One region of the Exiguobacterium sp. s40 genome, then DNA from elsewhere that is predicted to be linked to it. Evidence: riboswitches for the same ligand, from Rfam matches in the RefSeq annotation. Region 1 holds a riboswitch; the other holds the start of a gene.

What was found. A riboswitch is a leader RNA that binds a small molecule or an ion and turns the genes downstream of it on or off. The one in region 1 is predicted to bind FMN.
Region 2: it holds a riboswitch for FMN, as region 1 does, so the genes downstream of both, KNP02_RS01475 (ECF transporter S component) here and ribD (bifunctional diaminohydroxyphosphoribosylaminopyrimidine deaminase/5-amino-6-(5-phosphoribosylamino)uracil reductase RibD) in region 1, are expected to answer to the same signal.

The regions. Positions count from the first base shown of each region.
Region 1 covers NZ_JACSLC010000002.1:100,729-111,241, forward strand. The annotation lists gene KNP02_RS02105 (ABC transporter permease) at 1-1,371, opposite strand, end outside; gene KNP02_RS14790 (hypothetical protein) at 1,377-1,553, opposite strand; gene KNP02_RS02110 (ABC transporter ATP-binding protein) at 1,529-2,074, opposite strand; gene KNP02_RS02115 (DegV family protein) at 2,243-3,073, shown strand; gene KNP02_RS02120 (GGDEF domain-containing protein) at 3,195-4,877, shown strand; gene KNP02_RS02125 (homing endonuclease associated repeat-containing protein) at 5,268-5,909, opposite strand; gene KNP02_RS02130 (undecaprenyl-diphosphate phosphatase) at 6,360-7,172, shown strand; FMN riboswitch at 7,267-7,409, shown strand; gene ribD (bifunctional diaminohydroxyphosphoribosylaminopyrimidine deaminase/5-amino-6-(5-phosphoribosylamino)uracil reductase RibD) at 7,562-8,641, shown strand; gene ribE (riboflavin synthase) at 8,622-9,263, shown strand; gene ribB (3,4-dihydroxy-2-butanone-4-phosphate synthase) at 9,263-10,447, shown strand; gene ribH (6,7-dimethyl-8-ribityllumazine synthase) at 10,444-10,513, shown strand, end outside.
Region 2 covers NZ_JACSLC010000001.1:291,161-301,673, forward strand. The annotation lists gene KNP02_RS01455 (NAD(P)/FAD-dependent oxidoreductase) at 1-882, shown strand, start outside; gene KNP02_RS01460 (NAD-dependent epimerase/dehydratase family protein) at 919-1,773, opposite strand; gene KNP02_RS01465 (hypothetical protein) at 1,901-2,143, shown strand; gene KNP02_RS01470 (HesB/IscA family protein) at 2,185-2,541, opposite strand; FMN riboswitch at 2,639-2,780, shown strand; gene KNP02_RS01475 (ECF transporter S component) at 2,940-3,527, shown strand; gene KNP02_RS01480 (nucleotidyltransferase family protein) at 3,657-4,181, shown strand; gene KNP02_RS01485 (NupC/NupG family nucleoside CNT transporter) at 4,294-5,505, opposite strand; gene KNP02_RS01490 (YuzB family protein) at 5,716-5,952, opposite strand; gene KNP02_RS01495 (NAD(P)/FAD-dependent oxidoreductase) at 6,050-7,105, shown strand; gene KNP02_RS01500 (S8 family serine peptidase) at 7,343-8,773, shown strand; gene KNP02_RS01505 (DUF1462 family protein) at 8,812-9,105, opposite strand; gene KNP02_RS01510 (NifU family protein) at 9,202-9,459, shown strand; gene KNP02_RS01515 (TIGR01457 family HAD-type hydrolase) at 9,493-10,263, opposite strand; gene KNP02_RS01520 (DUF86 domain-containing protein) at 10,268-10,513, opposite strand, start outside.

The sequences.
Region 1 (10,513 bases):
GAGGAGCGTCGAGAATAGGATACCGAAAAAGAAGATGATGAAGCTGCCCGTGCTTTTGACGGCGTATAAATATTTGAATTTCGTCTTGCCGCGGGCGTTCCGGAGCAGACGGCTGACGATGCGGCTCAGTCGATTGAGTGAGGCGTTGTCTCGAGGCGACAGCAAAGCGAGAGCGCTCTCGCCCATGATTTTATAGATGACGGCTCCCGCCACGAGCGCGAAGAACAGGAGCGGGGCGAAGACGGCCGTGAGAAAGACGAGCGGGCTTTGGGCGATGGTGATGGACGGCAATAGATAGAAATCGAGATACAGGTTTTTGAGCGGCTCGGCGAAGTAGAGCCCGAGGAAATAGCCGATGACGAGCATGAGCGTCGCGAACAACAAGATGAAGACTAGGTACGGGACCGCGATTTGACGGCGGTTGTAGCCAATCGCTTTCAAGAGCCCGATTTGTCCGCGCTCGGCCTCGAGCATGTTCGAAATCAGGATGGCGACGATGATGACGGCAATCGAGACGATGAACAGGCTCAAGCCGAGCGCCATCGCTTTACCAGATGAGATCTCGCTATAGATGGCGCCGCTGCGCATGATGTTTTCCGTTTCCATGACCGAGATGACGAACGGGAGCTCGACGTCGGTCACGACCGTCCCGTCAGTGACACCGGCAAGGCGGAACGATTCGGTTCCAATCACCTCGTCGTAGGCGGCGTCCGTCATCAAAAGGAGTGTCTGCGTGCCGGGATCCAAATTGAAGAAGTTCTCATCAAACAGCGGGAGCGTGTAGTCCGGGAACAAGACGAATCCGCTCACCGTGAAAGGGGTACCGAGGTCGAGCGAATCACCGATTTCAATCCCGTTCTTCTCGGCGTATTTCGCATTGATGGTGATCTCATCGTTTTGCTCAGGCCGCTTGCCAGCCTCGAGATAAGACACGTTGATCGTGTCCGCTTCTTTCAAGACGAGTCCGCGGTGTTCGCTCGAGCCGAACGGGTAGGTCAAAAGCTTCGAGGCGCGGAGCTCAAGCGTCGCGCCGTCCATCTCGCCCTCGACGGCGTCGATGCGTGCCGCGATCAAGTCATCGAACGCCGCCTCGTCGACACGTCGCAAGTCCGAGAGCGTGTAGCGGCCGAAGGCGATGAAGTCCGCCAACTCAGGCAAGGCCGCCTCTTCTTCCGTGACCCGGTTCAGCATCTCGACGGCAAAATCCTCTTGATTCGATGAGGCGAGATACTCCTCGGTCGGCACTTCGATGCCGCTGATGCCATAAAACATCATCGTATACGTGAGCGAGCTCATGACGATGATGACGGCGATGGCAAGAAGCTGCATCCATTTGCCGGCGAGCGTCTTCCATACGTTTTTATACAGCATCTGTCTCACCCCCAGTGGATGTCGCAAGCGGCTTTTCGGACCGGGTTGTGCGTGTACTCCACGATCCGTCCCGAGTTCATTTTGATGACGTCATCGGCCATCTCACTGATGCCCGTGTTATGCGTGATGACGACGACCGTCTTGTTGTACGTCTCGTTCAAGCGCTCGAGCAGTTCGAGCACCCGTTTTGAATTGTCCTCATCGAGCGAGCCCGTCGGTTCGTCGCAGAAGATGATGGACGGATTTTTGGCGAGACTCCGGGCGACCGAGACGCGTGTTGTTCGCCGCCCGACAATTGGTACGGGTATTTGTCGCGGGCAGCCGCTAACCCGACTTGATCCAACAACTCTTCGATCGGGAGCGGGTCGGTCGATAAATCGGCCCCGATTTGAACGTTCTCGTAGACGGTCAAGTTTTGGAGTAGATTATATTGTTGAAAGATGAAGCCGAGATGGTCGCGTCGAAACGCTGTCATCTGCTCGGACGATAAGTCCGTCAAGACGGTGTCACCGAACGTGATCGTCCCGGACGTCACCGTGTCGAGGCCGCTGATGACGTTCAACAGCGTACTCTTGCCGCTCCTGCTCGGGCCGAGGATGACGACGAAGGCCCCGTCATTGATCGTCAAATCGATGTCTTTCAACGCCGTGGTCTCGATGTCCCCGGTCTTATAGACTTTATTGACGTGCTGAATGTGAATCATACCGATTCCTCCTTTGTCCGATGTTATCTTTTACCCGTTTCGAGCACATCGCGGACGGGAATATGTGAAACTTCATAGGATTTCAATTTTGAAAAAATAGTGAAACCGCTTCACCTGTGATAAAATAATATTACCAGGTACTAATCTTGATTTAAGGAGAATCCTACTATGAAAATTGCTTATATTACGGACAGCACGGTCGTCCTTCCTGATTCGATTCAACACCACCCGGACATCCATATCGTTCCGCTCTACGTCGTCAAAGGCGACCAGCCGTATAAAGATGGGGTCGAGGTCGATGCCAAGACTGTATACGAATGGATCGACGCAGGTGAACGCGTCTCGACAAGCCAACCGGCCATCGGCGACTTCGTCACCTTGTATGAGAGCATCAAAGATCAATATGATATGGGCATCGCCGTCCACTTGTCGTCGGACTTGAGCGGGACGTATTCGGCATCGGTTCAAGGCGCAGAGATCGCCGAGTTCAAACTGCTCGCTATCGACTCACGGGCCGGCATCTACACGATGGGGCTCATGCTCGAAGAGTTGATTGAACGCGTCGAGCGTGGAGATACGCTCGAGGACGTCGAAGCATATATGAAACAACGAACCGAGGACGTCCACATCGAATTGATTTTGCAAAACTTGACACAAATGCAAAAAGGCGGCCGTATCTCGAAGTCGAAAGCGCTCATCGGGAATATGTTGCAATTGAAGCCGGTGCTTCGCTTCGAAGACGGTCTTATCGTTCCGTATCAAACGGTTCGGACGTATAAGAAGGCGCAAGCCCAGTTGTTCGAAGCGCTCCGTCAAGTCATCGATTCGGGTGAATGCACGGACGTCTCGATTTTCCACGGGAACGTGCCAGAACTGGCCGAGTCGTGGAAACGTGAGCTCGGCGACAAAGCCAAAATTCGGGTCGACACACTCGCACCGCTCCTTGGGGCCCACACGGGGTCAGGCTCGATCGGTTTTTCGTTCTTAAAAGCAAAGTGATGACAGGATCGTGACGCGAGTCGCGATCTTTTTTCATTGTCACAACTTTCAAACAACGGCTGGAATCTTCCACCAAAACCCTTCATACTATGTAGGAATGATAATGAAAAGGGGGGAGACGATGCGATTTCGGAAGTACCTCATCAGAAGCTGGTTCTCGTGGTCGCTCGTCTTCATGGGAATCCTCGCCTACATGTGGCTCGGCATCGGTACGTTTGATTGGTCGTTATTTTGGTTCATCTTCACGCTCGGCGCCCTGTTCGTCATGAACCCGCTCAAGCGGCGGCACCTTCACTTTACGTTCCATGAGATGTTCGTCTTCATGACGTTCTTCTTGTACGGCCTGTTGCCGGCCTTGTTGATGGGACAGCTCCTCTTACTCACGTTTCAGGCCCGGACGTTCACGAACAAAGTCGGACGTCGGCGTTTTTTGCATTTCTATCCGCTCAATACGTTGATTGAGGCGATGCTCCTCGTCTTGCCGGGGCTCGTCTATTTGCGGCTCGGCGGAAAGATTGGACCGAACGTTCATCTGCTCGAACAAGGTACGGCGCTGATTGGGTTCTTTGCCGTCTTGTTCCTCGTCCTCGGCTTCAGTTTCCTGCTATCGCGGTTCTTGATTGGGGAACGGATCCCGCTCCCGATCATGTGGCGTTTGCTCCGTTTTGACTGGCTCGTCATCTCGCTCGAGCTGTTGTTCACGATGGTCGCCATCGAGGCGTTCCAACTGTTCGGATACACGGGGCTGATGGCGACGTTCCTCATCCTGTCGCTCCTCAAGATGGGGTTATCGAAAGCGACGGAGACCGAAGAGACGCAGTCGAAAATCGATCAAGTCGAACGGTTGAAAGAGCAACTGTACCGCGTCGACAACGAGCAACTGCTCATCGAGAAGTTTTGGAACGGGCTCCGGGAAGTCGTCGAGCTCGAGCGCGGCTGGCTTCAAGTCAATCGGGACGGGCACCGGACGTTTTATGATATCAGCGGCCGTACGTCCACCCCCGTCGCCGACGCCTCCACACTCGAACGGCACCGCGACGCGGAAGAACCGTACTTTGTGTATGATTCGCTTCATGAGTGGCATCCCGACCTGCAGGCACATCAAACCGAGCTCCATCATTCGGCACTCGTCATCCAACCGGTGTCGAGCACGACGAACGCGGTCAGCTGTATGATCTCGACGACGGCGAACGGGGCTTACGACGGGGCGATCGCCGTCGAGCTCCATCGCCTGTTGAAGACACTGTCCTGGTCGCTCGAACGGATCGACGAACGGAACCGTCTCCAACATGAAAGTTTGACCGATCCGATGACGGGACTCCCGAACCAGCGGGCGCTCAAGCGGTGGACGAAAGAGCGGTTGAACGATGTCGCATCGTATCCGTTGTCGGTGTTCTTGGTCGACCTCGATCATTTCAAGGCGATCAACGACACGTACGGTCACGCGTTCGGGGATGAGGTGTTGATTGAGGCCGGCGTGTTGTTTACGCGTCTCATCCGAAGCGGGGACCTCGTCACCCGTTACGGCGGCGAAGAGTTCGTCTTCGTCTTCCCACGGATGGATGAGGCCGCGGCCATCGTGACAGGGGAGAAGATTCGTCAAGCGCTCCGCAACCATCCGTTCGGATTGGAAGGGATTCGCGTCCAGGTGACGGCGAGCATCGGCATCGAGACGATCCACGAGTACGAGGATCTCGATACATTGCTCCGCCACGCCGACCGGGCCATGTACGTCGGTGCGAAATTCAATGGACGGGACCGGGTCGCCCATTACCGCGACACGTCGACGGAACGGATTCAATGATGAAGGAGAACACCGGCTCATCGGTGTTCTCCTTTTTTGTCTGATCAACATGAACGATGCTTGGGCCGATGCCCTCCGTTCCTGGGGCGATGCGGATGCCTCCGCAGCGCGTGCCGCGCTTTACGGGGTCATCCTTGCATCGCCCTCCCCTAGGAGTTCGGGCACCGGCCTAGGCGCCGTTGAACGAATGTTAAATCGAATTCGATTCGCTCGTCCCTCGGCGCCCCGACTCTTGCAGAACAGCAATCCGACGGAGACCCAGCAGCGTAAGCGATGCGGCTCCGGGATTGCCTGCAGAAAGCGTGGGCGCCGAAAGGACGAGCGACAACGGTACACCTACAAAATAAAGGAGGACACCGGATACCCGGCGTCCTCCTTATGAATGAAAGATTATAATTTCTGATTGAAGATTTCTGACTCGACCGCGTGAATCGCAGCCGACCACGAGCCGTAACGATGAAGGATGGCTTTCGTGGATGGTTTGTTGTTTCGTTTTGCCCATTCGCGATACGCTTCAAAGGAAAGAGAGAAGCCCATCTCGTGAATCGCTTCACGAAGTGCGTTCGAGAGCTCGGATTTGGAGTAGGTCACACTCGCTTCAAGTCCGGCCTCGGCACACGCATCGTGCCATGAGCCGAACGTCTTGACGATATGGTAATGGCTCGGTGCTTTCGGATGAAGCTTGCGCCATTCCTGATATTTTTTGAGCGTGATAATCGATCCCATGTCACGCGAGTAGAGGGCAAGCGTCTCGATGATATCTTCGCGCGTGTACTTCGGCATTTTATCCGGGAGGTCGACGGTCGCCTCTCCATGCCATTCGTAGCCGGCGATGGCGAGCGCCTCGGCCCATGACCCGAACTGTCGGATAATCGACTCGGGAGATGGCCAGCTTTGTTCCATCGCGAAGCGACGATACACAGAGCGACGTGGACGTTCCTTCAACAAGTCGCCGAGTAGACGGATACAGTGAATCATCCTCTGTTGCTCGGTGGACAAGTGGTGGGATTTAGTGGATAGCGTTTGACTCAATGATGGTTCCTCCTTCCATGGACTCATATCTGAACCGACAAAGATTACGAAATTGCTTCTACAATCATACTATCGGCCAGTTTTTACAATTTATAAGTGCATTTTTCAAGTTTTTCATACCAAATTTGAAATGGGATAGGTCTAAGGTCTGGTATGAAATTAGAAAAAATGGTAACAGTTCTATTAAAAATTTAATATTAAATGGGTTCAATTGTAAACAAAAAGTTTTATGGTGGCTGAAATGTCATATTCTGTACGAAAAAGTACCCAACTGGCCAATGGGGTCATCACCGTTGCACCAGTTGAGTACTCTTCTATAATAAATTTAATTTTCAGACTAATCAATGAAAGTTTTGAAAATAACGATTTTTTTTGAAAGGGTGGTCAGTGGAATAGGCGGTCTGCTAAAATAATGGAATTGATGTAAAAAAGAAAAGAGGATATTACGATATGACAATATGGTTGTTCTACTTACTGCTCGGTTTGATTCAAGGCTTCACGGAGCCGATCCCGATTTCGTCAAGCGGTCACTTGGTCATCTTCCAAGAGCTGTTCGATATCGAACTGCCGGGACTCTCGTTCGAGATATTCGTGAACTTTGCCTCGCTCCTCGCCGTCTTGACGATTTATCGGAAAGACGTCGTCCGTCTCGTCGTCAGTCTGTGGACGTTCTTATTTAAGAAAGATCGCAGTGACGAAACGATGATTGATGTTAAGTTCATCGGGCTCTTGCTCATCGCGACCGTCCCGGCTGGTTTGCTCGGTGTCTTGTTTGGTGATTGGATCGGGGAGACGCTCGGTGGAGTCGCCACGGTCGGTTACACGCTCATCTTGACTGGGCTTGCGCTCTGGTTCATCCGCAACATGCGCGGGAACAAAGGCGACGGCGGCATCACGCTCCGCGACGCGATTTTGATTGGACTTGCTCAAGCGGTCGCACTCATTCCAGGGATCAGCCGCTCCGGCGCCACAATCGTCATGGCGATGCTCCTCGGCATCAAGCAAGAGTCGGCCCTCCGCTTCTCGTTCTTCTTATTCATCCCGGTCAGTCTCGGGACGATGATTTTAGATGGGCCCGCCTTGTTCACGAATCCGGAAACGCGCGAACTGTTCGGACCGCTCATCTTGGCGTTCATCGCCTCGTACGCGCTCACGGCCATCTCGCTCAAATGGTTCCAACACATCATGGCAAAAGGCGAGCTCAAGTATTTCTCGTTCTATTGCTGGATCGTCGGTCTCCTCGTCGTCCTATTCTTGGCTTGATTTTCAAGGCGTTGCTCATACGAGCGGCGCCTTTTTTGCGCATTTCGTTTTGCCATCGATTTATTTTTGCGCTAAAGTGAAGGTGTACAAACAAATATTCCTTCGGGGTCGGGTGAAAGTCCCAACCGGCGGTGATGGGCGCGAGCCTTAAGTCCGTGACCCGGGCGCACGTGTGCGAACGGTGGATCTAGTGCGATTCTAGAGCCGACAGTATAGTCTGGATGGGAGAAGGAAACAGAACAGGTCCGCGCGACCTGTAGTTCGTCGTACGTTTTTCTGTAAAGAAAACGCTTATTTGGCTTGCCCAAATGACGACCGACACCTCCCACCGAGACCTTGAGGATCATTCCTTGAGGTCTTTTTGTTTGTGCGAAACAAGGAGGGAGATTATGAATCAGTACATGCAACAAGCCATCCAATTGGCCAAGTCCGCCTCATCGACCGGCATCAACCCGCGCGTCGGCGCCGTCGTCGTCAAAGACGGCCGGGTCGTCGGATTCGGCGCTCATCTGAAAGCTGGGGAAGCGCATGCCGAGGTGCACGCCATCCGCATGGCCGGGGCCGCCGCCTATGGCGCGACGATGTACGTCACGCTCGAACCGTGCTCGCATCACGGCAAGACGCCGCCGTGTGCCGACCTGCTCGTCGAGTCCGGGATCAAGCGTGCCGTCATCGCGATGGAAGACCCGAATCCGCTCGTCTCAGGGCGCGGCATCGCTCGATTGAAAGCGGCCGGGATTGACGTCGAGGTCGGGCTGCTCGAGCGTGAGGCGCGGGCGCTCAATACGGCGTTCTTGCGTTCACTCGAGACGAAGCGGCCATACGTCATCTTGAAGACGGCGACGAGCCTAGACGGCAAAGTCGCGCTTGATCACGGTGACAGCAAGTGGGTGACCGGGACAGTAGCGAGACGGGACGTCCATGAACTGCGGGCGACGGTCGACGCCGTCTTGACCGGTGTCGGCACCGTCCTCGTCGACGATCCGGCCCTGACTGTCAGGCTCGACCGTGAGACGACACAACCGCTCCGAATCGTGCTCGACCGTGAGTTGCGTACGCCGCTCTCGAGTCAGCTCGTCCGAACGGCGACCGACGTACCGGTGCTTCTGTACACGACTTCGGACGACCAAACAAAACGTGACGCGCTGACAGCGAATGGCGTCGAAATCCCCGACTACACATCGCTCGAAGCTGTCCTGCAAGACGTCTACGCACGCGGCGTCGGTCGTATGCTCGTCGAAGCGGGACCGACACTCGTCACTTCACTCTTGGACGGACAGTTCGTCGACGAGTGGGTCATGTACCAGTCGCCACGCGTATTCGGCGGCAAGGGCGGTTTCTACCGCTCGCATCATGACGGTCCGCTCGATGCAGTTGAGCGGTTCGACGTTCAAACGGTGGAGACGGTCGGTACCGACATCAAACTGATCATGCGAAAGGAGGGGTCCGATGTTCACGGGAATCGTTGAAGAGATCGGCAGTGTCAAGGCAGTGAAACGGAACGGTCCGTCACTTCGGCTCACGCTGAGCGGGAAGGTCGTCCTCGAGGATGTGAAGCTCGGCGACAGCATCTCCGTCAACGGCATCTGTCTCACCGTGACGACGTTCGATCGCGACAGTTTCTCGGTCGACGTCATGCCGGAGACGCTCAAGGCGTCGAGTTTTGACGGGGTCCGCCCCGGCACGAACGTCAACTTGGAGCGGGCCATGCCCGCGAACGGACGCTTCGGCGGCCATTTCGTCTCGGGTCACGTCGATGGCGTCGGACGTATCGTCAAAAAACGGTCGCTCGCGAACGCCGTCTATGTCGACATCAGCTGCGAACCGTCGCTCCTCCGCTACATCGTCCCGAAAGGTTCGATCTCGGTCGACGGGACGAGCTTGACGGTGTTTGATGTCACCGAACGCGGGTTCACGTTGTCGCTCATCCCGCACACGTACAGTGAGACGGTACTCGGGATGAAACAGGCCGGAGACGCGGTCAATTTGGAATGTGACATGTTAGCTAAATATATGGAAAAACTCGTAAGTCAAAAACCGATGACGCTCGAATCGCTGGCGTCGCAAGGGTATGGAAAGGCGGGATGGTAATGTTCCACACGATTGAAGAAGCAGTCGAAGACTTGAAGATGGGACGACCGATTATCGTCGTCGACGATGAGGACCGCGAGGACGAAGGGGACTTCGTCGTCCTCGCGGACAAAATGACGGCTGAGACGATGAACTTCCTCATCACGGAAGGGAAAGGGCTCGTCTGCGCCTCCCTCGCCGAAGAAGTGGCCGTCCGGCTCGATTTGCAGCCGATGGTCGCAAACAGCACCGATCCACACGGGACGGCGTTCACGGTCAGCGTCGATCACATCGATTCGACGACGGGCATCTCGGCGAGCGAACGGGCGCATACAGTGCGCGAACTCGCGAACATCAACGCCCGTCCGGCTGATTTTCAACGTCCGGGACATATCTTCCCGCTCATCGCGAAAAAAGGTGGCGTCTCGGTACGACGTGGACATACGGAAGCGTCGGTCGATTTGGCGCGACTCGCCGGAAGTGAACCGGTCGCCGTCATCTGTGAGATTATCCGCCCGGATGGCGAGATGGCCCGGGTGCCGGACCTCGCACGCGTCGCGGAAGAGCATGATTTAAAATTCATCACGATCGAGGCGCTCGTCCGCTATATGGAGACGGACCTCGTCAGTCGAGAGGCGGACGTATCGCTCCCCTCGGTGAAAGGGGACTTCCGATTGATCGGGTATCGGAACGTCCTCGACCGGGAAGAGCACGTCGCACTCCTGAAAGGTGAACTCGAACATGCGCCGCTCGTCCGCATCCATTCCGAGTGTCTGACCGGCGACGTGTTCGGCTCCTATCGTTGCGATTGCGGGCCACAACTCGACACAGCGATGGCGAAAGTGGAAGCCGAAGGCGGTGTCATCTTGTACATGCGACAAGAAGGGCGCGGCATCGGTCTGCTCAACAAGTTGAAGGCGTACGAACTACAAGAACAAGGGCTTGATACGGTCGAGGCGAACGTCGCGCTCGGTCTGCACGCCGATTTACGCGATTACCGGGTCAGCGCGGCGATGCTTCGTGACTTCGGGATCACGAAAGTCCGGCTCATGACGAACAACCCGGAAAAAGTCGAAGCCTTGGAAGCGTGCGGGATCACGGTCATCGAACGTGTCCCGATTATCGTCGGCGCCCATGCGGCGAACGAGAAGTACCGAATGACGAAACAACAAAAAATGAACCACTTTGGAGGAGAAGAATCATGATGCATACATTTGAAGGAAACTTGGTCGGAAAAGGCTTGAAAGTCGGAATCGTCGTCGGACGGTTCA
Region 2 (10,513 bases), on a different contig from region 1:
ATTGAAAGTTTGCCGCAGCTCGGCGGACAATTATCGACACTGTATCCAGAAAAATATATTTACGACATCGCCGGTTTCCCGAAAGTGAAAGCCCAAGATTTGATTGACCAATTAAAAGCCCAAGCCGATCAGTTCGAGCAGGACTATCGCTTCGGGGAGACGGTCGAGACGGTCGAACGTCTTGAAGACGGCACGTTCCAGATTACGACGAACAAGGATGAGTACCATACGAAAGCCATCATCATCACGGCCGGGAACGGGGCATTCGCCGCACGACCGCTCGGCATCGATGGTTGCGAAGATTATGCCAACCTTCATTACTTCGTCGACAACATGGAGAAGTTCCGCGACCGCCGCGTCATGATCGCTGGCGGCGGCGACTCTGCCGTCGACTGGGCGCTCATGCTTGAAGGCATCGCCAAGGAAGTCCATATCGTTCACCGCCGTGACCGTTTCCGTGCCCACGAGCATACGGTCGAGCAAATGAAGGCCTCGACGATCAACGTGTGGACGCCATATAACATTGAGTCACTTTCAGGTGAGACACACATCGAGTCGGTCGAATTGACGGACAAAGACGGCGAATCGAAATTCGTCGAAATCGACGACCTCATCTGTAACTACGGTTTCGTCTCATCGCTCGGCCCAATCAAAAACTGGGGCATGGAGTTCGAGAAGAACACGATCCGCGTCGACTCACGCATGGAGACGACGGTCGCCGGCATCTTCGCCTGTGGTGACATCGCGACTTATGAAGGAAAAGTGAAATTGATTGCGACAGGCTTCGGTGAAGCCCCGATCGCCATCAACCAAGTGAAGCAGCTCGTCGACCCGACAGCGCGTCACCCACAACATTCGACTTCGGTATTTGCCGGGAAATAACGATGTGGCCCTCATCGCGATGATGAGGGCCATTTTTCATTTGCGGATTGTTTGTACAATGACCCGGTCGAGCCAGTCGTCGAGTTGGGTGAAGACGAACCCGGCCTTTTTCGCCTCGGCAATCGACATATAATAGTCGACGTCCGTATCGTACGGCGACGACTCGCCATCTTTGATGATCTGGACCGGTTTATTTAAGTGATGGCCGATCCGTTCCATGAGTGCCCCGAGCGAGATGACCCCTTCACTCGCCGCGTTGAACGGTCCGGTCACGTTCGCCCGACCGACCCATTCTAGAAAGGCTGCCGCCTCAAAGCTTGAGATGAACCCCATCTTCGCTTCCGGGTGATGCAGTACGATCGGCTCTTCCCGTCGGACGGCGTCGATATAAAACTTGAGACGGTCTGTATAGTCGTCGGGTCCGAGCACGATTGGCAAGCGGACCGTCGCGACCGGGAACGAGGCGCGATGGAAGAAATAAGATTCAGCCTCTCGCTTCCCTTGCCCGTAATCATGTTCGGATTCGAGATGATAGTCATGATGGAGCGGATTGAAATCACTTTCTTTCAACTCGGCGCCTGGCGCATAAACCGACATCGTCGACGTGAGCACATATTTACCGACTTGGTCCATGAAAGCGTCCGAGGCGATCTTTGCCTGGTACGGGTTAAAGCAAATATTGTCATAGACGAGGTCGTAATGGTCGCGTGACAAATCTTTCATCGTCGCCACCGACTGTCGGTCCCCTCTGATCGACCGGATGCCCTCCGCCTCGGGTACTTGCAGTTGTCCACGCGTCACAATCGTCACATCGTCACCGGCCTCCGCCAACCGAAGCGCCAACCGCTTTCCAAAATAGCGTGAGCCACCAAAAATCAATACTTTTCTCATCGTCCCTGCCCCTCCTACATGAAATGACATCTCTTTTCATTTTCCCTTGCATCCTCTCGACTAATCTTCCACATCCTTGAATATTTTTGTTATTCTTATATATATAGAGAAGAAAGAGGCGAGACGCATGCATCAGATCACATTAGAAAAAGGATGGTCGTGTGAATTACCGACACAATATGCCATTTACCAAAGCTTATCGGACTTCAGCCGTTACTCGGTCCTTGACCAAGAGGAAGAGAGCGTCTGTTCGTTCCGCATCACGAACGACACGTGTAAAATCACAGCGTTTCGTCCTTGGCAACATCAAATCGAGTTAGACGCGGCTTCGAAACTCATTCGATTAATTCTGATTGAAGAGACAGACTGAATACAAAAAAGGCCAATCATGAGACATGATTGGCCTTTCGTTTAGCAATCCCCAGGTGTCCCGGCGTTCGATGCCGTCCGGAAACTCGAGCCGCAACCGCACGTGGCGATGGCGTTCGGATTTTTAATCGTGAAGCCGCCTCCGAGCATCGACTGCTTATAGTCAATCTCGAGACCGTCGACGACCCCGTGATCGGCTTCCGCGACGATGACACGGACACCATAGTGGTCAAACTGAACGTCCTTGTCTGTCTTATCCTCATCAAACCCCATCCCGTAAGACAGGCCGGTACACCCGCCTCCTTGCACTTTAATCCGCAAGTACTGGTCGTCGGGGCGTTCGGTCTGTTTCATCATATCGATGACTTGTAATGCGGCTGATTCTGTCAAATGAATCATCTGAACTCCTCCTTCGTTATCTTAACTTCAAGTCAACTGACTTGAGATTTTGTGAAATATCTTGTATAACTAAACTGTAACAAAAAAAATTAAATCGTTCCATCTTCGGGGCAGGGTGAAATTCCCGACCGGCGGTATTGAAGACTAGTTCTTCTCAGCCCGTGAGCGAGCAAGGCGTTGCTTGCTGATTTCGTGAGATTCGAAAGCCGACAGTAAAGTCTGGATGGGAGAAGATGGCGGCATCCGACCGATATCCGGATGTTTTCTTCGGCGTGGTCTAAACACCGACGAGAACATCTATTTCGTATGCGCGTAAACTCTCCCGATTGTTTGATACAATCGGGTTTTTCTATGCGACGGGTGCCATTCATCAAGGAGCGACAAAAGGAGAGATTTTGATGAAAACAACGCGCAACAAACGATTGACAACACTGGTGACGCTATCGATGCTCGGGGCCATTTCTTTTGTCCTCATGCTCTTTAACTTCCCGCTGCCTTTCCTACCACCGTTCCTAAAAGTGGATTTCAGTGACATTCCCGCGCTCGTCGCCGGGATCGTGTTCTCCCCACTCGCAGGCGTCGTGGTCGTCGCTCTAAAAAATGTCCTCTACTATGTCTTCAACGGTGGCGGCGTTCCGGTCGGCGAAGTCGCAAACTTCTTTGCAGGTGTCGCCTTCATGTATCCGGTCGCATGGTTCTACCATAAACGTAAAACGAATAAAGCGCTCGCTTCAGGCCTCGTGGCCGGTACGATCACGATGGCACTCAGCTTGGCGATCTTGAACTATTTGCTCATCTTACCAGCCTACGCGTTCTTCTTTGGCATGACCGAGATGGCACAACCGGCTGTCAAAACGGACCTCGTCCTATACGGTATCTTGCCGTTCAACCTCATTAAAGCGTTGTTGATCAGCGCCTTGTTCGTCCCACTCTTCCTCAAATTGAAGCCGTGGATCGAACGCCAGCGCATGCAACTTCAAGCTTAAACGTAAAGCACCTGGACATCAGTCTAGGTGCTTTTTGTATAGGTACGCTATGCTAATGAGAGAATAGAAGGAGATGGATTGAACACGACTGAAGATGTGACCCATTTTTTAGAGACTGATGTGGAACTGATGCGTCTGTTGACAATCGTCGCTTCGCTCGGTTTACCCGATTGGTGGATTTGTGCCGGATACGTGCGGGCAAAAATATGGGATGACGCGCACGGCTACGAAGTACCGACGCCGACCGAGGACGTCGATGTCATCTACTTTGACCGATCTCACATCGACGAGGCGATTGAAAAACAGTATGAGGCACAACTGCACGACCTGTTACCGAACGTCCCTTGGTCGGTCAAAAACCAGGCCCGCATGCATCTGGTCAATCAATTGCCACCGTATCAATCTGCGGTCGACGCCTTGGCCCATTTCCCTGAGACGGTCACGGCCATCGGTGTCAGTCTTGATGCGGGCGGACGCTTGAAGCTGGCCGCCCCTTACGGTATCGACGACATAGTCGAACTAAAGTTACGACCGACCCCGGCCTTTGCGAACGACGCTTCACACCATCATATTTATCGAGCCCGGATCAATAAAAAGAATTGGCAAGCCACTTGGCCGAGACTCCAAGAAGTGGATATACCTCGTCAGGGATGATAAACACTAGTGAAACCGACCGCCTTACGGTCGGTTTTTGCTGTTCATTCATAAACGTCACAACAAAAAAGAGTGACCACCGAAGTGATCACTCTGAGTATACCGTGTTTGATTAGAGAAGAAGACCAGCGAGTGTCGCTGACATCAAGTTGGCAAGCGTACCTGCGAGAATCGCGAGGACACCCATGCGCGCGATGTCGTTCCGACGGTTCGGCGCCATTCCACCAAGACCACCGAGAAGGATGGCGAGTGATGAGATGTTGGCGAATCCACAGAGTGCGAACGCGATCATAGCTTCCGTACGTGCCGAGAGATCACCAGAACCGATGATTGGTGCGAATTCAGAGAAAGCGACGAATTCGTTCAACACGAGTTTTTGTCCGAGGAAGCTACCGAATTGAACAGCATCTGCCCATGGCACACCGATCACGAATGCGAGAGGTGCGAACACATAACCAAGAATCAATTGAAGCGTGAGACCGTCGAAACCGAACAAGCCACCGATTCCACCGAGAATCAAGTTAACGAGCGCGATCAATGAAACGAAGGCGAGAAGCATCGCACCGACGTTCAATGCAAGGAAGAGACCGTCAGAGGCACCGCGAGCGGCTGCATCGACGAAGTTCGCTGCCTTGTTCTCTTCATCTTCAGCGATTTCGATATCGTCATCCGGTACGTCTGTTTCCGGGACGATGATTTTCGCGAACATGAGACCAGCAGGAGCAGCCATGAAGCTCGCTGCGAGCAAGTACTCGAGCGGTACACCAAGAGCAGCGTATCCAGCAAGAACTGAACCGGCAACCGAGGCGAGACCACCGACCATGACAGCGAAGAGTTCCGATTGCGTCATCGTTGGAAGGTAAGGTTTGATGACGAGCGGTGCTTCCGTCTGACCGACGAAGATGTTCGCTGTCGCTGAGAGCGACTCTTTACGTGACGTGCCAAGTGCTTTGGCGAGAGCCGTACCGAGGATACGAATCACCCACTGCATGACACCTACATAGTAGAGAAGTGCGATGAGTGACGACATGAAGACGATAATCGTCAACACTTGGAACGCGAAGACGAAGTTGTCTCCGCCGACAGCTGTACCGAAGACGAAGCTGATCCCGGCGTTCGCCGTGTTCAAGACGCTTTGTACGCCGCCTGAGATCCATTCTAATGCGTTACGTCCTACTGTAGTGAAGAGGACGAGGAAGGCGAACGTAAACTGTACCGCGAAAGCGGCAAGCACGGTGCGCCATTTGATGGCTTTACGGTTGGTCGAGAAGATGTAAGCGATTCCAATTAGTGCCAAAATACCAACCACACTCATGATATTCATTGGTGTTGTGCTCCTTTCATATTGGGGAAACCTGATAATGTGATATACCCGAATCGAGATGTGTCCTACCGTTTGAAACGCTTTCTTTTTCTGTTGTTAAACGTCAGACAACCTACATTCGAACCTCTTTGAATATAACAGACCCTTTTTAAAAATGCAACGGGTCAAAACGGTCAAAATAAAAAAAGTTTGAAGGTCCTTCAAACTTTTTCACCATGCCATTTCTTCAATTTTTTCATATACATTCGTCACGAGTTGTTCCGGTGTATCCCCGGTCACGACCTCACCATCGACGAGACAAAACAAGTCAAGCGAACAGACGCCGCAGTAGCCCGTACAGCCATATTCGACGACGTCTAAGTCTGGATCGGACTCTAATTTGGCGCGGGCGATTTGTGAACCCATCGCTAAATTGGAGGCACAGAACTCAATGATCGGATTCATCATGTCATTCACCCTTCCCCTTTCCTTCAAAGCAGGAAAATGGTTCTTCTACGGCGTATTATAACATGATACAGTTGAAGTGTAACAAAGGGGGATTTTTATGCGCAAATTAGTCGTCTTGGGAGGCGGTTACGGGGGTATGCGTGTAATCGAACGTGTCCTCGGCCATCAGCTGAAGGACGTATCGATCACACTCATCGACCGTCTGCCTTACCATGGATTAAAAACAGAGTATTATGCACTTGCGGCGGGGACCGTGTCGGATCGTGACATCCGCATCGATTTTCCAGAAGAGGTCGACTACATATACGGCCAAGTCACCGATATCGATACGGGGGACAAAATGGTCCTGCTCGCGAGCGGGGAAAAAGTGCCGTACGACGACCTCGTCATCGGCCTCGGTTGCGAGGACAAGTACCATAACGTACCCGGTGCCGCCGAGTTCACGTACAGCATCCAAACGTTAGAAGAATCACGAAAGACCCAACAAGCAATCAACGGCCTATCTCCGGGATCGGTCGTCTCGATCGTCGGTGCCGGCCTGTCCGGTGTCGAGCTCGCCAGCGAGCTGCGCGAGAGTCGTCCCGACTTGACGGTCCGTTTGTTCGACCGCGGCCCGTCCGTCCTATCGTTCCTATCAAACCGAGTCTCGATGTATGTCCAGTCTTGGTTCGAGGAACATGGTGTCGAAGTCATCAACAACTCGAACATCGTCCGGGTCGACGCCGATGGGTTATGGAACCATGAACAGCACTTCGCTTCTGATTTGACGGTGTGGACCGCCGGGATTCAACCGGTCGCCGTCGTCCGCAACCAAGGTTGGGAACTCGATGGGGGTGGACGTGTCAAATTGACACCACACCACTACGTCCCGGAACAGCCCGACATCTTCGTCGTCGGGGACAACGCCAGCCTGCCGTATGCACCTTCGGGTCAGCTCGCGGAAGCGCAGGCCGAACAGATCGTCCAAGTGCTACTCTGTAAATGGAAAGGTGTCGGGTATCCGGATTTGCCGGATATCAAACTCCGAGGCACGTTAGGATCGCTTGGGAAGAAGGCCGGATTCGGCGTCTTCATGGGCAAGCAATCGCTCACCGGAAAAGTCGCACGGTTGCTCAAGTCCGGAATTCTTTGGAAACATAAAGTCATTAAATAACATGCCTGGGTCGGCCATCTCGGTCGATCCTTTTTAGTGTAAAGCAATCCATTTGTCGTTCAGCCACCGTCGTGTTGAGCCAAAAGTCTTGTATCTGAATCCCCTGTATCCTTATCTAAATATTCAGATTATTGATTCGATTGACATATTCTACCCGTTGGCAAAACTTGTTACTCTAGGGTCACGGCCGAACGACTTCGTGTCGCCTCGCCTACATAACCCGAAGGAGGAAACAAGTTGAAAAAAATCTGTAGCACTGTCCTCGCCTCATTGCTCGTCTTGTCAACCGTCCCGGAAGCCGCGGAAGCTGCTCCCAACAAATCGAAAGAACGCGTCATCGTCGTCTTCAAAGAGTCAGCGAAGAACATCCCGCTCTCAATCGAAGGCATGGAAGTTCGCCAACAGTACAAAAATCTTCCGGCCGCTGCCCTCGAAGTACCGAAGGCTGCCTTGAAGGGCTTGAAGAACAATCCGAACGTTGCCCACGTGGAAGTCGATCAAACAGTGCAAATCGAAAACCAGACGCAAGACTGGGGCATCCCGAAGTTGAAAGCCCCATCGGCTTGGCAGAGCGGATACACCGGGAAAGGCGTGAAAGTATCGGTCGTCGATACGGGGATCTCGCCGCATCCTGATTTGACGATTTCGGGCGGTGCCTCATTCAGCACAGTCACGAGCTCGTACGCGGATGACAACGGTCACGGGACGCACGTCGCTGGTATCATCGCGGCCCGTAACAACAGCATTGGGACCGTCGGGATTGCCCACGAGGCGAGCATTTACGCCGTCAAGGCACTCGAGGCGAACGGTAGCGGTAGCCTATCGAGTATTATCGCCGGGATCGATTGGTCAATCACGAACGATATGGACGTCATCAACTTGAGTCTCGGGACGACGAGTCCATCCTCAACGCTCCAACAAGTCGTCGACCGTGCCAATAATGCTGGCATCCTCGTCGTCGCGGCAGCCGGTAACAACGGACGCACCGACGGATCGGGCGACCTCGTCAACTACCCGGCCCGATACAGCTCGGCCATCGCTGTCGCAGCGACGGACATCAACAACAATCGCGCTTCATTCTCGGCTACAGGCAGCACGGTCGAAGTCGCGGCACCAGGCGTGAGCATTAACTCGACACTCGCAACTGGCGGATACGGCCAAATGAGCGGGACATCGATGGCGACTCCGTACGTCGCTGGTAACCTCGCTCTCATGAAGCAAGCGTTCCCGACGTTGTCGAGCGCACAACTCCGCTCAAAACTGTCACAAGACTCGATCGACCTTGGCGCGGTTGGACGCGACGCCTGGTTCGGAAACGGACTCGTCCAAGCTCCAACGTCTGGTGGGACGTCACAACCTGTTCAAGCACTCGCGACGACAGTATCGACATCGAAGTCGACTTATTACGCGGGTGAGCAAGTATCGATCTCATCGACGGTGCGGGACGCGAACGGCCAACCGGTCGCAAACGCCGACGTCCGTGTGACGGTCACACAACCTTACGGCACGACGCTCACAGGGACAGGCAAGACAAGTTCGACAGGCGCCATCACGTTCACGCTCTCGACAAGTTCTTCATCACAGCGCGGCACGTACCAAGTGAAGGCTGATGCGACGCTCACTGGCTACACGGCTGGTTCGGCGACGTCATCGTTCCGCCTTCTGTAACGAACAAGAGTCGAACGACAATCGTCGCTCGACTCTTTTCATGCTGTCGTCTGCTCGATGGCCGAGTAGACTTTTCGTAACTGGACGACCCCTTCATCCACGACTTCCCCATTCAAGAGGACAAGCGGATAAAACCACTCGTCTTGCTTGATCGCCTCAGCGATGTCGTCGTCAGCCGTCTCGAAATCGATGTACTCGAACTCGAACGCCTGATCCGGATATTTCCGGGCAAGCGCACTTTGCAACCATTCATATGTCTCGATCGAGCTAGGTGCCCCGACGCAGCTCGCACACTGCACCTCAGCCCCATATACCGTGATTTTCATGTCCATTCCCCCTGTTCTCTCCTATTATACAAAATTCAAGAAGTGACATCGTCACAAAACGCTCAGCGTTAATGATTGAGAAACAATCTCAAACTTGCTAGAATGAAAGGGAACCAGAAAGGGGTAGATACCATGGAAATGTTTGATCAAGTCCAAGAAGTACTCGATAAATTACGCCCGTTCTTGCTTCGCGACGGCGGTGACGTCGAACTCGTAGACGTGGAAGAAGGCATCGTCAAACTTCGTTTGATGGGTGCATGCGGCAGCTGCCCATCTTCAACCATCACTTTGAAAGCCGGGATTGAGCGTGCGCTCATCGAAGAAGTACCTGGCATCGTTGAAGTCGAACAAGTATTCTAAACAAAAAGGGAGACGTGAGTCATCCCTTTTTTTTCATGCATGCGTCCATTCATCTAAGCTTTCGACCATATAGGTCGGGAGCTTTTCTTGTTCTTGGATAAAGGCCGGACCGTGTACGCCCGAATTGACATGAAGCGTCCGGAGTCCACCGTTGATCCCGAACAAGATGTCGGTATGATAGTTATCCCCGACCATGACGACCTCTTCTTTTGTGAGACCGATCATCTCAAGGGCGATATCGACCATGACCGGTTCCGGTTTTCCGATGAAGAATGGGTCTTTTTCCGTCGTCACAGCCAAGACGGATGTGAGCGCCCCGTTCCCAGGCAAAAAGCCACGTTCGGTCGGGATGGCGATATCGCCGTTCGTCGAGATGAAGCGGGCACCGGAACGAATCGCGAGTGCGCCTTTCGCCAACTTCTCGTAAGTGATATGGCGGTCGAGCCCGATGACGACATAGTCCGCCTTCGCCTCTTCCGTCACGTGGAAGCCACGTTCTTCAAGCGCTAAACGCAAGCCGTCTTCCCCAATCATGTAAACCGTCGCGCCCGGCGTCATCTTCTCGATGTAACGGGCCGTCGCCATGGCGCTCGTCAATACGTGCTCCGGTGTGACATGTACACCCATCGAGACGAGCTTATCTGCCACTTGTTTCGGCGTCATCGACGCATTGTTCGTGACGAACAAGTACGGGAAGCCCGTTGCTTCGAGTCGATTCACGAAATCGACCGCTGCTTGAATCGGGGCTGTCCCCGCATAAATCGTGCCGTCTAAGTCAAATAAGTATCCTTTAATCGAATCCATCCAATCACTCGCTTTCTGGTAGAAATGCTGACACAGGTCCAAGTTCCACTTCGATATAATGCCGGACCTGCTCTGGGAATGCCTCGAACGTCGCTCTATAGCGCTCGACCCAAGCGTCGAATCGGTCCGAGTCTGCCGTGACGAACTCCCGGACGTAATGAGCCCGTAGCGCCACGAGCGCTTTTGCGGCTACTGCCGTCTCGGCATCGAGCACGCGTTCATCGAGCAAAATATCGACGATGTCCTCATA